One region of the Amycolatopsis sp. NPDC104863 genome, then DNA from elsewhere that is predicted to be linked to it. Evidence: riboswitches for the same ligand, from Rfam matches in the RefSeq annotation. Region 1 holds a riboswitch; each other region holds the start of a gene.
What was found. A riboswitch is a leader RNA that binds a small molecule or an ion and turns the genes downstream of it on or off. The one in region 1 is predicted to bind S-adenosylmethionine.
Positions count from the first base shown of each region.

Region 2: it holds a riboswitch for S-adenosylmethionine, as region 1 does, so the genes downstream of both, thrC (threonine synthase) here and ACZ63J_RS40115 (aminotransferase class V-fold PLP-dependent enzyme) in region 1, are expected to answer to the same signal.
Region 3: it holds a riboswitch for S-adenosylmethionine, as region 1 does, so the genes downstream of both, ACZ63J_RS26520 (methionine ABC transporter ATP-binding protein) here and ACZ63J_RS40115 (aminotransferase class V-fold PLP-dependent enzyme) in region 1, are expected to answer to the same signal.

Region 1 is NZ_JBVJOW010000009.1:308,741-313,060, reverse strand. It holds gene ACZ63J_RS40125 (hypothetical protein) at 1-360, opposite strand, end outside; gene ACZ63J_RS40120 (hypothetical protein) at 300-923, opposite strand; gene ACZ63J_RS40115 (aminotransferase class V-fold PLP-dependent enzyme) at 940-2,295, opposite strand; SAM riboswitch class IV at 2,333-2,447, opposite strand; gene ACZ63J_RS40110 (M23 family metallopeptidase) at 2,541-3,197, opposite strand; gene ACZ63J_RS40105 (potassium/proton antiporter) at 3,432-4,320, opposite strand, start outside.
Region 2 is NZ_JBVJOW010000006.1:194,509-198,828, forward strand. It holds gene ACZ63J_RS31570 (DNA internalization-related competence protein ComEC/Rec2) at 1-1,565, shown strand, start outside; gene thrC (threonine synthase) at 1,613-2,878, opposite strand; SAM riboswitch class I at 2,892-3,025, opposite strand; gene holA (DNA polymerase III subunit delta) at 3,161-4,141, shown strand; gene rpsT (30S ribosomal protein S20) at 4,191-4,320, opposite strand, start outside.
Region 3 is NZ_JBVJOW010000004.1:1,022,255-1,026,574, forward strand. It holds gene ACZ63J_RS26510 (transglycosylase family protein) at 1-797, shown strand, start outside; gene rsmA (16S rRNA (adenine(1518)-N(6)/adenine(1519)-N(6))-dimethyltransferase RsmA) at 1,084-1,920, shown strand; SAM riboswitch class I at 2,067-2,173, shown strand; gene ACZ63J_RS26520 (methionine ABC transporter ATP-binding protein) at 2,367-3,380, shown strand; gene ACZ63J_RS26525 (MFS transporter) at 3,421-4,320, opposite strand, start outside.

The DNA.
Region 1 (4,320 bases):
GAGCGCGGCCAGGGTGCCGAGCACGAACCGGACGGGCCGCGGCGGGGTGCCGGCGCGGCGCAGGTGCAGCCAGTACCAGCCGGCGACGGCGAGCACCACGCACGCGAGGCCGGCGAGCCAGCCGAGCCCCGCGGGCGGCACGACGTTCGTCGCGTAGACGTCGGTGGAGTACCACCCCGTGCCCCCGACCCCGCCGGTGCCGAGCCCGACCCCGGACAGGTCCTGGGGCAGCTCGTAGGCGCGCGAGTGCACGAACTGGCCGGCCTCCGGCGTTTCCGGGACCAGGGCGACCACCGCCATCACGAGCTGCGCGAACCCCAGTGCGGCCAACGGGAACCAGTAGTCGCGCGATCTCCCCATCGGGGCAGGATAGCGCCCGCCAGCAGGACGCCGGCCGAGATCAGCACACCGGGCAGGTCCGCGACGAGGACGGCGACCGCCCCGGAAAGCACGGCGGTGGCGAGGATAAACGGACTGCGTTCCCACCCCGCGACGACGGCGAGGCCGAGCGTCGCGAGGATCGGGCCCCGGGCCGTGGCGTCGAGGCCGAACCAGCTGTAGGCGAGCAGATCCAGCAGCGGCACCGCGAGCACGACGCCGGCGGCGGCCAGCACTGCGGCTTTCGCGCCGAGCCGCCGGGCGTACCCGGCGACCACCGCGAGGAACGCGGCGATGAGCGCCCACTGCCAGGCCACCCCGATCCCACCGCGGTAGGCGATCACCGTGTCGGAAATACTGAGGAACTGCTGCGGGCCACCGTGGTCGTCGACGGTGAGCCCGAAAACACTCTGGTACGACGGCGCGGCCGGCGCGAAGTGCGACGCCAGCTCGGCGGTCACGGCCGAGCGGCGGAACAGCTCGACCGTGACCAGGACCAGCTCGGCAAAACCGAGCAGTGCCAACGAAACCCCGTGCCTCCCCATCGGCCCAGGCTAGCGCTCAGCAGAACGGCGGCAGCTCCCGCGGGTCGCCCACCGGCGCCCAGCGGCCGTCCACCTTCGTGTACTCCCAGCGCGCGCCGCGGGCGACGATCTGGCGCAGCGCCAGCACCACGCGGTCGACGTGCTCCTCGGTGCTGCCGAGGCCGAGGCTGACGCGCACCGCCTGCCGGCCGTCACCGCCGGCGACACCGATGAGCCGCTTCGCCGCGATGTGGGCGCAGAACGCACCGTCGCGCACGCCGATGCCGTACTCGGCCGACAGCACGGCCGCGAGCCAGCCGGGGTCGAAGCCGTCGACGACGAAGCTGACCGTGCCGACGCGGTCGACCGGCGCGTCGAACAACCGCAGCTCGGCGCAGCCGGGGATGCTCTCCAAACCCTTGCGCAGCCGGGTGAGCAGGGCCTGCTCGTGCGCTTCGACCGCGGCCCAGTTGCGGCTCAGGGTTTCGCAGGCGACATCGAGCGCGTACACGCCGACAGTGTTGGGCGAGCCCGCTTCGTGGCGCTCGGGCCCGTCGTTCCAGACCACGGCGTCGTCGGTGACGAGCTTGGTCGCGCCGCCGCCGGCGAGGTACGGCTGGGCGGCGCGCAGCCAGTCGGCGCGGCCGATCAGCGCGCCGGCGCCGAATGGCGCGTACAGCTTGTGGCCGGAGAGGGCGACGTAGTCGACGTCCAGCTCCTTGATCGAGACGCGGCGGTGCGGGGCGAGCTGGGCGGCGTCGAGCGCGATGCGGGCGCCGTGTTTCCGTGCCACCGCGGCGATTTCGGCGACCGGGAGCAGCTCACCGGTCACATTGGACGCTCCGGTGACGACCACCAGGCGCGGTCCTTCGGGGCAGCCGGCGAGCGCTTCGTCCACAGCGGACACCGCGGCGAGGCGGGTGCGCGGGGTCGGGATCCGCCGGACGTGCGGGCCCCGCCACGGAAGCAGCGCCGCGTGGTGCTCGGTGTCGAACACGACCACCGAGGTGCGCGGCGGGAGGCTGCGGGCGAGCAGGTTGAAGGAGTCCGTGGTGTTGCGCGTGAACACGACGGTGTCGGTCCGGCGCGCGCCGACAAACCGGCGCAGGGTGTCACGGGTGCGCTCGTAGAGCTTCGTCGACACCTGCGACGCGAAGCCCGCGCCGCGGTGGACGCTGGCGTACCAGGGCAGGAACTCGTCGACGGCGCCGCGGACGGCCTCCAGGCACGGCGCGCTCGCCGCGTGGTCGAGGTTGGCGTAGCCGATCTCGCCGCCGGTGACGAGCGGGACCCGCAGCGACGCGCCGGCGACGGCCGGGATTTCCTGCGGGACAACGGTTTCGACGAGCTCGACGGGAGCGACGGTGCTGGTGCGGTCGATGGCGAGAGTCATCGGTGCCTCCTCGGCAGTCCGGGGGACCCCGGCGAGGGGCCCGCGCTTGCCCGTCGCACGACGCGACCGGCCCGGTCTTCACCCGGGGCACCCCACCGCGGTAGGAGGGTTGCCGGCCAGCAAGCCGGGGCTTGACGCTGGCACTCATGACCTGGCTCGAAGGTAACCGAAACCGGACGCGGCGGCCAACCCCCGGTTCGCATTCTGAGACGCCGCTCACAGGACTGCGCAGGATGCGAGAAGGGTCAGAGCTTCGCGCGGAAGTGGCCCGGCAGCTGCGTGACGGCGTTGTCCGCGAGGTGCGTCGCGGTGCCCTGGTACTGCTCGGATCCGGCGGTGAAGCGCCAGCCGCCCAGGGTCTTCCCGTCGACCGGCTCGCCGTGGGCCGCGGCGACCGCCGTCGAAACCTCGGCGAAGGACTTGCCGTCCCAGTTCGCCGCCGGGGCGTCCGGCAGCGTCCAGAGCGTGAAGTGGACGTGCGCGCCGGTGCTGCTGCCGCCGCACGGGAGCGCGTTGCCGGTCGAGCCGAGCTCGGCCCCGGCCTCGACCTGCTCACCGTCGGTGACCTTGATGGCCTCCATGTGGTAGTACCCGGTCCGCCAGCCGCCGGCGTGGTCGATGGTCACCCAGTCGCCGCCCGCGCAGTGCTGGAGGTGCACGGTGCCGGCCAGCGGGGCCCGCACGGTGCGGTCGGCCGGGCTGAAGTCGACGGCGTTCTTGACCCCGGTGCTGCCGTCGTCGGAGTGGATGCCGGCCGAGTACACCTGCTGGCCCGCCTTGAACGGCAGGGCCAGGGCCGGGAACGGCGCCACTTCGGCGCTCGCGGCCGGCGCGGCGAGCAGCCCGCAGGCGGCGGTCATCACGGCGGCCAGAACCGCCCCACGAACATGCAGCTTCGTCACCGTGCGTACTCCTTTGGCTGTTCACTCACCCATTCGAACTAACCGGATCGAGCGCACAGTAGGCCAAAGGTTGGATCACTGGGAAGATCACACGGCGTTTTTATGCCCGACGATCACCCTCACGGAAAAAGATCACCAGGTCAGCACGAGAACCGGACAAGGACCGGACAAGACGCAGGCCAGCGCCAGCCCAGTCGTCCGATCGATCACGGACCGGCCACGACCACGAACGGGCTAACGGCCCGACTCGCCCTTCCAGCGGGCCAGGCGCCCGGCCCGGTCCACCGCGCGGAGCCGGCGTTCGACGGTGTCGCGGACGACGCTCGTCGTGACGACCAGCAGCTGGTCGTGCTCCTGCAGCCGGCTCGTCTTCTGCGGGGTGAAGCCGGCGCCTTCGCGCACGACCAGGCTGACCGTCGCCCCGACCGGCAGGCGCAGCTCGGACAGGTACACGCCGTGCAGCTTCGACCCGGGCTGGATGCGGACCTGCAGCAGCTCGGCGCCCAGCTCGTCCAGCGGCGCGGAGTCGACCTCGATCTCGTGCGGCTCGGACTTCTTGGACAGCCCGAGCCAGCGCGCGAGCGGCCCGAGCGTCGCCCCCTGGAGCAGCGTCAGCACGATGACCAGCACGAACACCGCGTCGACCAGTCGTTGCGCGCCCGGCAGCCCCTGCGAGAGCGGGATCATCGCGAGCACGATCGGCACCGCGCCGCGCAGCCCGGCCCACGACAGGAACACCTGTTCCCGCCACGGCAGCTTGAACGGCAGCATCGACAGCACGACGGACACCGGCCGGGCCAGCAGCAGCACGACGGCGCCCGCGACCAGGCCCGGCACCAGCGTCTCGAGCAGCCGGCTCGGTGAGGCGAACAGCCCGAGCAGCACGAACAGCCCGATCTGCGCCAGCCAGCCGAGCCCTTCGGCGAACGACAGCGTGTCCGAGCGGTGCGGCAGCCGCGAGTTGCCGAGCACCAGCGCGGCGACGTAGGTGGCGAGCAGCCCGGACGCGTGCGCCAGCTGCCCGGACGAGTACGCCACGACGCACACCGCGACGGTGGCGAGCGGGTAGAGACCGGTCGCCGGCAGCGCGGCCCGCCGCAGCGCGATCCCGCCGAGCCAGCCG
Region 2 (4,320 bases), on a different contig from region 1:
TGCTCCTCCTGCGCCTGGTCCGGCTCGGGCCCCGGTTGTCGGCGGTGGCGGCGGGCGCCTGCCTGGCCGGGTTCCTCGTCCTGGTCGGCCCGGAGCCGAGCGTGCTGCGGGCCGGCGTCATGGCGGCGGTCGCGTTGCTGGCTCTGGCGCTGGGACGGCGTGGTTCGGCGCTGCCCGCGTTGGCGTTCGCGGTCTGCGTGCTGGTGGTGGCGGATCCGGCGATGGCCACGGACTTCGGGTTCGCGCTGTCGGTGTTCGCCACCGCCGGGCTCGTGCTGCTCGCGCCTCGCTGGGCGGCCGCGCTCGTCCGCCTCGGCGTTCCGCCGGGGTTCGCCGAAGGGCTGGCGATCCCGCTGGCGGCGTTCCTCGTGACTGCGCCAGTGATCGCGGGCATGGCGGGCTCGGTGAGCCTGGTTTCGGTGCTGACCAACGTCCTCGCGGCACCGGTAGTGGCTCCGGCGACCGTGCTTGGCGTGCTGGCGACGGTCACCGGTCCCTGGTGGCCGGGCGCGGGGAAGGTCTTGGTGCACCTGGCCGATCCGGAGGCACGCTGGCTGATCACGGTGGCGCGGCACGGCGCACGAGCCCCGGGCGCGACAGTCGCGTGGCCCGGCGGCTGGGCCGGCGGCCTGCTCGCCGCCGGTGTGCTCCTCGTGCTGGTGCTGGCCGCCCGCCACCGGCGGATCCGGCTGCTCATGGCCGTGCTGGTCGTCGGCGCGCTGCTGGTGCTCGTGCCGGTCCGGGTGATCGCGCCGGCGTGGCCACCGCGCGACTGGGCGATGGTCGAATGCGACGTCGGGCAGGGTGACGCGGTCGTCCTGGCGACCGCCGAGCCCGGGCGGGCGATCGTCATCGACACCGGACCCGAGCCGGGACCGGTCGACGAGTGCCTGCACCGGCTCGCCGTCGACCGGATCCCGTTGGTGGTGCTGAGCCACCTGCATGCCGACCACATCGGCGGGCTCGCGTCGGTCTTCGACGGCCGCGCGGTCGGTGGCATCGCCGTCGGGCCGGGGCGCGCGCCGGAGTGGGCGTGGCGGCAGGTCGCCGCGGAGGCGGCCCGCCAGTCCGTGCCCCTGGTCGAGCTGAACCCGGGGGAGCGGCTGGACTGGCCCGGGCTCTCACTCGACGTGCTCGGCCCGCGCTACGTCCCGGCCCGTGCAGCCGGGCAGGACGGCACCACGATCAACAACAGCTCGGTGGTCCTCCGGGCGCAGACAGCAGCCGGTCGGATGCTCCTGACCGGCGACGTCGAACTGGCCGCGCAGGCGGATCTCCTGGCCGACGTCGCAGACTTGAAAGCGGAGGTGCTGAAGGTCCCACACCACGGCTCGCGGTACTCGCTGCCGTCGTTCCTCGCCGCGGTGGCGCCGCGGGTGGCGTTGGTCAGCGTGGGCGCGGGCAACACCTACGGGCATCCCAGCAAGTCCACAATGGACACTCTGGTGGCGTTGGGCGCACGGGTGACCCGGACGGACCAGGACGGAGACACCGCCGTGGTAGGCGAACCGGCGGGCCCGGCGGTCTCACGCCGGGGCGAGCCCCGCGGCCCACCGCGCCGATGAGCCGGGGCGAGCCACGCGGCCCGCCCCGGCACACCGCCGGGCGAAGATCAGTACCCGAGCGCCTTGTTCACCGCGGCGGCCGACGGCGGGAGGACCGCCTTGGGGCCCACGTGGTTCTCGATCGCGTCGAGGGTCTTGAGGCCGTCGCCGGTGATGAGGAGCACGGTCTCGGCGTCCGGGTCCAGCTTGCCCGTCTCGACCAGCTTCTTCGCCGTGGCGACGGTGACGCCACCGGCCGTCTCGGTGAAGATGCCCTCGGTGCGGGCCAGCAGGCGGATGCCTTCGACGACCTCTTCGTCGGAGACGTCCTCGATCGCGCCGCCGGTGCGGTTGACGATGTCGAGCACGTACGGGCCGTCGGCCGGGTTGCCGATCGCCAGCGAACGGGCGATCGTGTCCGGCTTCACCGGCTGGACGACGTCGTGGCCGCCGCGGAACGCGGCCGACACCGGCGAGCAGCCCGTGGCCTGGGCGCCGAACACCTTGTACGGGCTGGCGTCCACGAGACCGAGCTGACCCAGCTCGCGGAAACCCTTGTCCACCTTGGTGAGCTGCGAACCGGAGGCGATCGGCACGACGATCTGCGGCGGGATGCGCCAGCCGAGCTGCTCGGCGACCTCGAAGGCCAGCGTCTTCGAGCCTTCCGAGTAGTACGGCCGGACGTTCACGTTCACGAACGCCCACTTCGGGTGCTCACCGGCGAGCTCGGTGGCGAGGCGGTTGACGTCGTCGTAGTTGCCGTCGATGGCGATGAGGTCGCCGTCGTACACCGCGGTGGTGAGGATCTTGGCGCGCTCGAGGGACTTCGGGATCAGCACGACCGACCGCCAGCCGGCACGGGCGGCCGCGGCGGCCGTCGCGTTGGCCAGGTTGCCGGTCGAGGGACACGCGAGCACCTCGAACCCGAACTCGCGGGCCGCGGCCAGCGCGACGGCAACCACGCGGTCCTTGAAGGAGTGCGTCGGGTTGCCGGTGTCGTCCTTGACCCACACGCGCTTGAGGCCGAGCTCCTTGGCGAGGCGGTCGGCGCGCACCAGGCGGGTCGCGCCGGGCTCGGTGTTCGGGATTTCTTCGATGTTCGACGGAACCGGGAGGAGCTTCTTGTAGCGCCAGATGTTCTTGGGGCCGGCCTCGATGTCTTCGCGGCGGACGCGGCCGAAGTCGTAGGCGACCTCGAGCGGCGAGAAGTCTTCGGCGGAGACGAACTCGGGGGCGAGCGGCTGCCGGTGGCCCTCTTCCTTCGACACCAGTTCGACGGCCGGTCCGAGATCCGGGGTCTTGGTGGTGGAGGTCGTGCCGAGGGTTGCGGTCATCGCGAGGTTCCTTTCCTCATCTGCCCCGCCGAAGCGGGCCGGAATTGGCACCGTGGTCGTCAGCTACCCCGCGATCGCGGGATGACGGGCTGTACGCCGGTTGCCGGGGCTTCGTCGGGCCGTTCCCTCTGCCCCTCTGGATGAGCGGTATTCGGTTGTCGGGGCGCGCCACAAACGCGCCGCCTCGAGCACACCGTACGACATGGCGTTCGGACCGTGCCATGGTGGCGGCTCCACATCACCGGAGCGGGCGCACGTTCGGAGAAGTGAGAGGATCCTCCGGTGACCGCGCAAGCCACCGCCCCGCCCCCGCTGCACCTGGTCCTGGGTGAGGAAGAACTGCTGATCGAGCGCGCCGTCCGCGAGACGCTGGCCGCGGCCCGCGCGATCGACGCGACCGCCGAGCTGACCCGCGTCCGGGTGTCCGATCTCACAGCCCCTGAGCTGGCCGAACTCGTCAGTCCCTCGCTGTTCAGCGAAGGGCGCGTGATCGTCCTGGAGTCGGCGCAGGACATCTCGCAGGAGCTGGCCGACGCCGTGGCGTCCTACCTGAAGGACCCGGCGGAGGGGGTCGTGCTGGTCGTCGTGCACACCGGCGGTGGCCGCAGCAAGGCCGGCAAGACGCTCCCGGCCGTGCTGAAGAAGGCCGGCGCCGAAGTCACGGAATGCCCGAAGATGACGAAGCCCGCTGAGCGGGAGCAGTTCGTGCGGCACGAGGTGCGCCGGGTGGGCGGCAAGATCGACCCGGCCGGTGTCGCCGCGCTCATCGACGCCGTGGGCTCCGACCTGCGGGAACTCTCCTCCGCCGCGACGCAGCTGGTCGCAGACACCGGCGGCGCGGTCGACGCCGAAGCGGTCCGGCGCTACCACCGCGGCCGCGCCGACGTCACCGGGTTCGCGGTCGCGGAGCGGGCGGTCAGCGGTGACCGCGCGGCGGCGCTGGAGTCGTTGCGCTGGGCGATGCAGCTCGGGGTCCCGCACGTCCTGGTCGCCGACGCGCTGGCTGACGCCGTCCGCACGATCGCCCGCGTCTCCGGCGCGGGCCGGGGCAACCCCAACCAGCTGGCCGGTGAGCTGGGCATGCCGCCGTGGAAGATCCGCAAGGCGCAGGGCCAGTCCCGGGGCTGGAACCAGGACGGGCTGGCCACGGCGATGCGGGTGGTCGCGCGGCTGAACGCCGAGGTCAAGGGCGTGGCGGCCGACCCGGGTTACGCGCTGGAACGAGCCGTGCTGGAGGTGGCGGCCGCCAAGGGCGACCGCTGACATGAAGAAAGCCCCGGCCGAGGCCGGGGCTTCTCCAGAAACAGCTTGCTCAGAGCGCGTTGACGCGCTTCGCGAGCGCCGACTTCTTGTTGGCGGCCTGGTTGGCGTGGATGACGCCCTTCGAGACGGCCTTGTCCAGCTTCTGGGCGGCGTCGCGCTGCAGCTCGGCAGCCTTGGCC
Region 3 (4,320 bases), on a different contig from region 1:
CGACCCACCTCGGTGAGGCGCTCAGCCAGCTCGGCATGACCGGCATGGACAAGCCCGGCACGTGGATGTCGATGGCGAAGGACGGCGAGCTGCCCCTCCAGGGCGCCACCGTCGAGATCAAGACCCTCAAGAACATCACGCTGTACGACGGCGCGAACGCGCCGAAGCCGGTCAAGACGACCGCGGTCACCACGAAGGAGTTCCTGGGCGAGTACAAGCTCACCCTGGGCCCGGAGGACGCCGCCGAAGGTGGTCTGGACGTCAAGCTGACCGACGGCGCCGAGGTGCACATCAGCCGCACCGGCGTCTCGACGGTCGTCCAGAAGGAGACCATCGACCCGCCCGAGCAGAAGGTCGACGACCCGAACCTCGAGAAGGGCAAGACCGAGGTCGAGGACCCCGGCACGCCCGGCGAGAAGATGGTGACCTACAAGGTCACGCAGAAGAACGGCAAAGAGGTCTCGCGCGAGAGCGTCTCCGAGCAGGTCATCACGGAGGCCAAGCCGAAGATCATCCACGTCGGCACGAAGAAGCCGGCGAACCCGGTCATCGGCGACGCGTCCTCGTGGGACCGCATCGCGCAGTGCGAGTCGGGCGGCAACTGGGCCACCAACACCGGCAACGGCTACTACGGCGGCCTCCAGTTCGACAAGCAGACCTGGAACGCCTACGGCGGCTCCCAGTACGCGGCGCTGCCGAGCCAGGCGACGCGCGAGCAGCAGATCTCGGTGGCCGAGAAGGTCCGCGACGCCCGCGGCGGTTACGGCGCCTGGCCGGTCTGCGGCAAGAAGGCCTGACGAACTCCCGAACCGGCCCCCGTCCTCCCCGGACGGGGGCCTTTTCGCGTGCGCCGAGGGGCATCACGCGTGTCCGGAGGGGCATCACCTGTGATTGGCGGGGCATCACACCCGATGCCCGCCCAGTCACGCGTGATGCCTGCTCAATCACGCGAGATGCCCCTCCAATCACGCGAGTTCCGCGCTCAATCACGCGAGTTCCGCTCCTGATCACGTGAGTTCCGTCCTCGATCACCGCGAACCGACCGTCCGGGGGCGCGAGATGGCCCATCGGTAAGCTCGGCCGGTGGTTGAACTGCTGGGACCTGCCGAGATCCGCGGGCTGGCGGCCGAACTCGACGTGCGGCCGACGAAGAAGCTCGGGCAGAACTTCGTGCACGATCCCAACACCGTCCGCCGGATCGTCGAGCTCGCCTCGGTCGGTCCGGACGACGTCGTGCTCGAGGTCGGGCCCGGCCTCGGGTCGCTGACGCTGGGGCTGCTCGCCACCGGCGCGCGGGTCGTCGCCGTCGAGATCGATCCCAAGCTCGCCGAACGGCTGCCGAAGACCGTCGCCGAGCGGGGGCCGGACGCCGCCGAGCGGCTCACCGTCCTCGAGGCCGACGCCATGCGCGTCACCGACGCCGAGCTGCCGGCGCCGACCGCCCTCGTCGCCAACCTCCCCTACAACGTCGCTGTGCCGGTCGTGTTGCACCTGCTCGCCGAAGTGCCGTCGCTCACCTCCGGCCTCGTGATGGTCCAGACCGAGGTCGCCGACCGGATGGCGGCCGGCCCGGGCAGCCGGATCTACGGCGTGCCGAGCGTCAAGCTCGCCTGGTACGGCCCGGCGCGCAAGGTCGCCGCGGTGCCACGCTCGGTGTTCTGGCCGGTACCGAACGTCGACTCCGCGCTCGTCGCCTTCGAGCGCGGCGACGCGCCGGCGTCCGACGACCGGGAGCGGCTCTTCGGGCTCGTCGACGCCGCTTTCTCACAGCGCAGGAAGACGCTCCGGGCCGCGCTGGCGGGCTGGGCGGGCTCGGCCGAGCGCGCCGGCGAGCTGCTGGCGGCCGCCGGGATCGACCCGAAGACGCGCGGCGAGCAGCTCGACGTCCACGACTTCGCCCGGCTCGCCGCCGCCCGCTAGCCCCGGGCGACGTCCACTGTGGATGTCAACCGGCAGGGTGCTCGCCGACGTCTCCCGGCGTGCGCGTCTCGCCATCCGGACGCCGCCAGTCGTGTGATCTGGGCCAACGGGCTTGCGTTCGCTCTGCGGGATCGGTTTACTCAGTATGTCCATCCCGAGCGACTGAGAGACCTGGCTCGCCGAAGTCGCAGCAACCACCCTCCACAGGGCAGGTGCTACCGCCAGGACCGATGGAGGCCGTTTCCGATGAAGAGGGTAGCTCGCCCCCTGCTGCTGACCAGGCGTCGCGTAGTCGACGAAGGCCGCCGCTCCGTGACCGCATGTCGACGCTCCAACTGAGCTTTCCCGAGCCGGTCCACCTCTTCTTCTCGCACCGTCCATAGAGGACGGATTTCGCATGCGGCCGGGCGCCTCCGAGTGAGCGCGCCCCGTTTTCTGGAGCCTTCGTGATCACCGTCGAAAACCTGTCCAAATCCTTCGCCACCAACGGAAACTCGGTCGTCGCCCTGCGCGACGTGAGCGTCGACGTCCAGGCCGGCTCGCTGTTCGGCGTGGTCGGTCCCGCCGGTTCGGGCAAGTCCGTCCTCGCCCGCTGCATCGCGCTGCAGGAGCGTCCCGACCGTGGTGTCGTCCGGCTCGACGGCCTCAACACCGGCACCCTCGACGGCCGCCGGCTGCGGGAGATCCGCCGCCAGCTGGGGATCGTCGGCTCGAAGCCGGAGCTGATCGCCGAGCGCACCATCGCCGGCAACATCGCCTCCCCGCTGGAGCAGCTCGGGGTCGACGGCCCGCAGCGCCGCAGCCGGGTCGGCTCCCTGCTCGACCTCGTCGGCCTGACGCCGCGCGCCGCGCAGCGCCCCTCGGAACTGTCCGTCGGTCAGCTACGCCGGGTCGCGGTCGCGAAGGCGCTCGCGGCGGCCCCCGCCGTGCTGCTCGCGGACGACCCGACCGCCGGTGTCGACCCGGAGGAGGCCGGCGCGGTGCTCACCGTGCTCGACCGGGCCCGGTCCGAGCTGGGGGTCACCGTGGTGGTCACCACGCCGGACGCCGGGGTGGTCCGCCGGGTCTGCGACGACGTCGCGGTGCTGGAGGACGGCACGGTCGTCGAGCGCGGCACGGTGCTCGACCTGATCTCCAACCCCGCCAGCCGCACCGCGCAGGCGCTGCTGCCGGCCATCGAGACCCCCCGCTCGCAGGGCGCGCGTTACGACCGCTCGGTCGACGTCGTGCTGGTCGGCTTCGCGTCGGTCGGCGCGTTGCTGCCCGAGGCGGCGGGCCGGTTCGACGTCGAGTTCGCCACCATCGGCGGCGGCCTGACCCGGATCGGCGACACCCCGGTCGGCCGCTTCCGCCTCGGCGTCCGCGGCGAGCGCGCCGACGCGGCCCTCGCGTGGGTCACCGAGCGCGGTGGCCACGTCACGCACACGGCTCGCGGCCCCCAGGGTGTCGCGGCCGCCTGACCTGCAGCGGCCCCCCTGCGCCGCAGGGGGGCGGCTCTGGTCAGCGGGTGCCGCGAGGCAGGACCAGCAACGCGGTGAGTGCCGCGGCGCCGATGAGGCCCGCCGCCCAGGCCGCGGCCGTCGTGTAACCGTGGACGATCGCCGCCGGCGTGGTCAGCCCGGCCGCCGCCGCGGTGGCGATCGTGTTCAGCGCCGCCGTCCCGAGCGAGGCCCCCACCTGCTGTGACGTCGTCACGAACGCCGACGCCGCGCCCGCGTCACGCGCGCCGACCCCGCGGGTCGCGACGTTCAGCACCACCGGCATGCTCAGCCCGGCGCCGACCCCCAGCAGCAGCTGCATCGGCAGGATCACCGCGACGTACGACGCGTCCGGCGTCAGCCGTGTGGCGAGCAGGAGCCCGCAGCCGAGCACGAACAGCCCGCCCGCCAGCAGCGGCCGCGGGCCGACGCGGGCCAGCAGCCGGCTCGACACCTGCGTGGACGTCAGCATGTTCGCGCCGAGCGTCGGCAGGAACGCCAGCGCCGCGGCCAGCGCGCCGTACCCCATCACGACCTGCAGCTGGTAGGTCAGGAACAGGAACATCCCGAACGCGCCGAACGACGCCGCCCCGATCGTCAGGTACACGACGGCGCGGGCGCGGTCGCGCACCACCGTGAGCGGCAGCAGCGGGTGCGGGTGCCGGGCCTGCCGGCGCACGAACAGTCCGAGCAGCACAATGGACGCCGCCAGGGAACCCAGTACCACCAAGGAGTTCCAGCCCTCAGTGGCCACTTCGGACAGTGCGTGCACGAGCAGCACGATCCCGCCGCAGCTGAGCAGCGCACTGGTCCAGTCCAGCTTGGTCTCCCGGTGCGCGGCGGCCGCGGGCACGGCGAACCAGGCGCCCAGCCCGGCCAGCACGGCGATCGGCACGTTGACGTAGAGGCTCCAGCGCCAGTC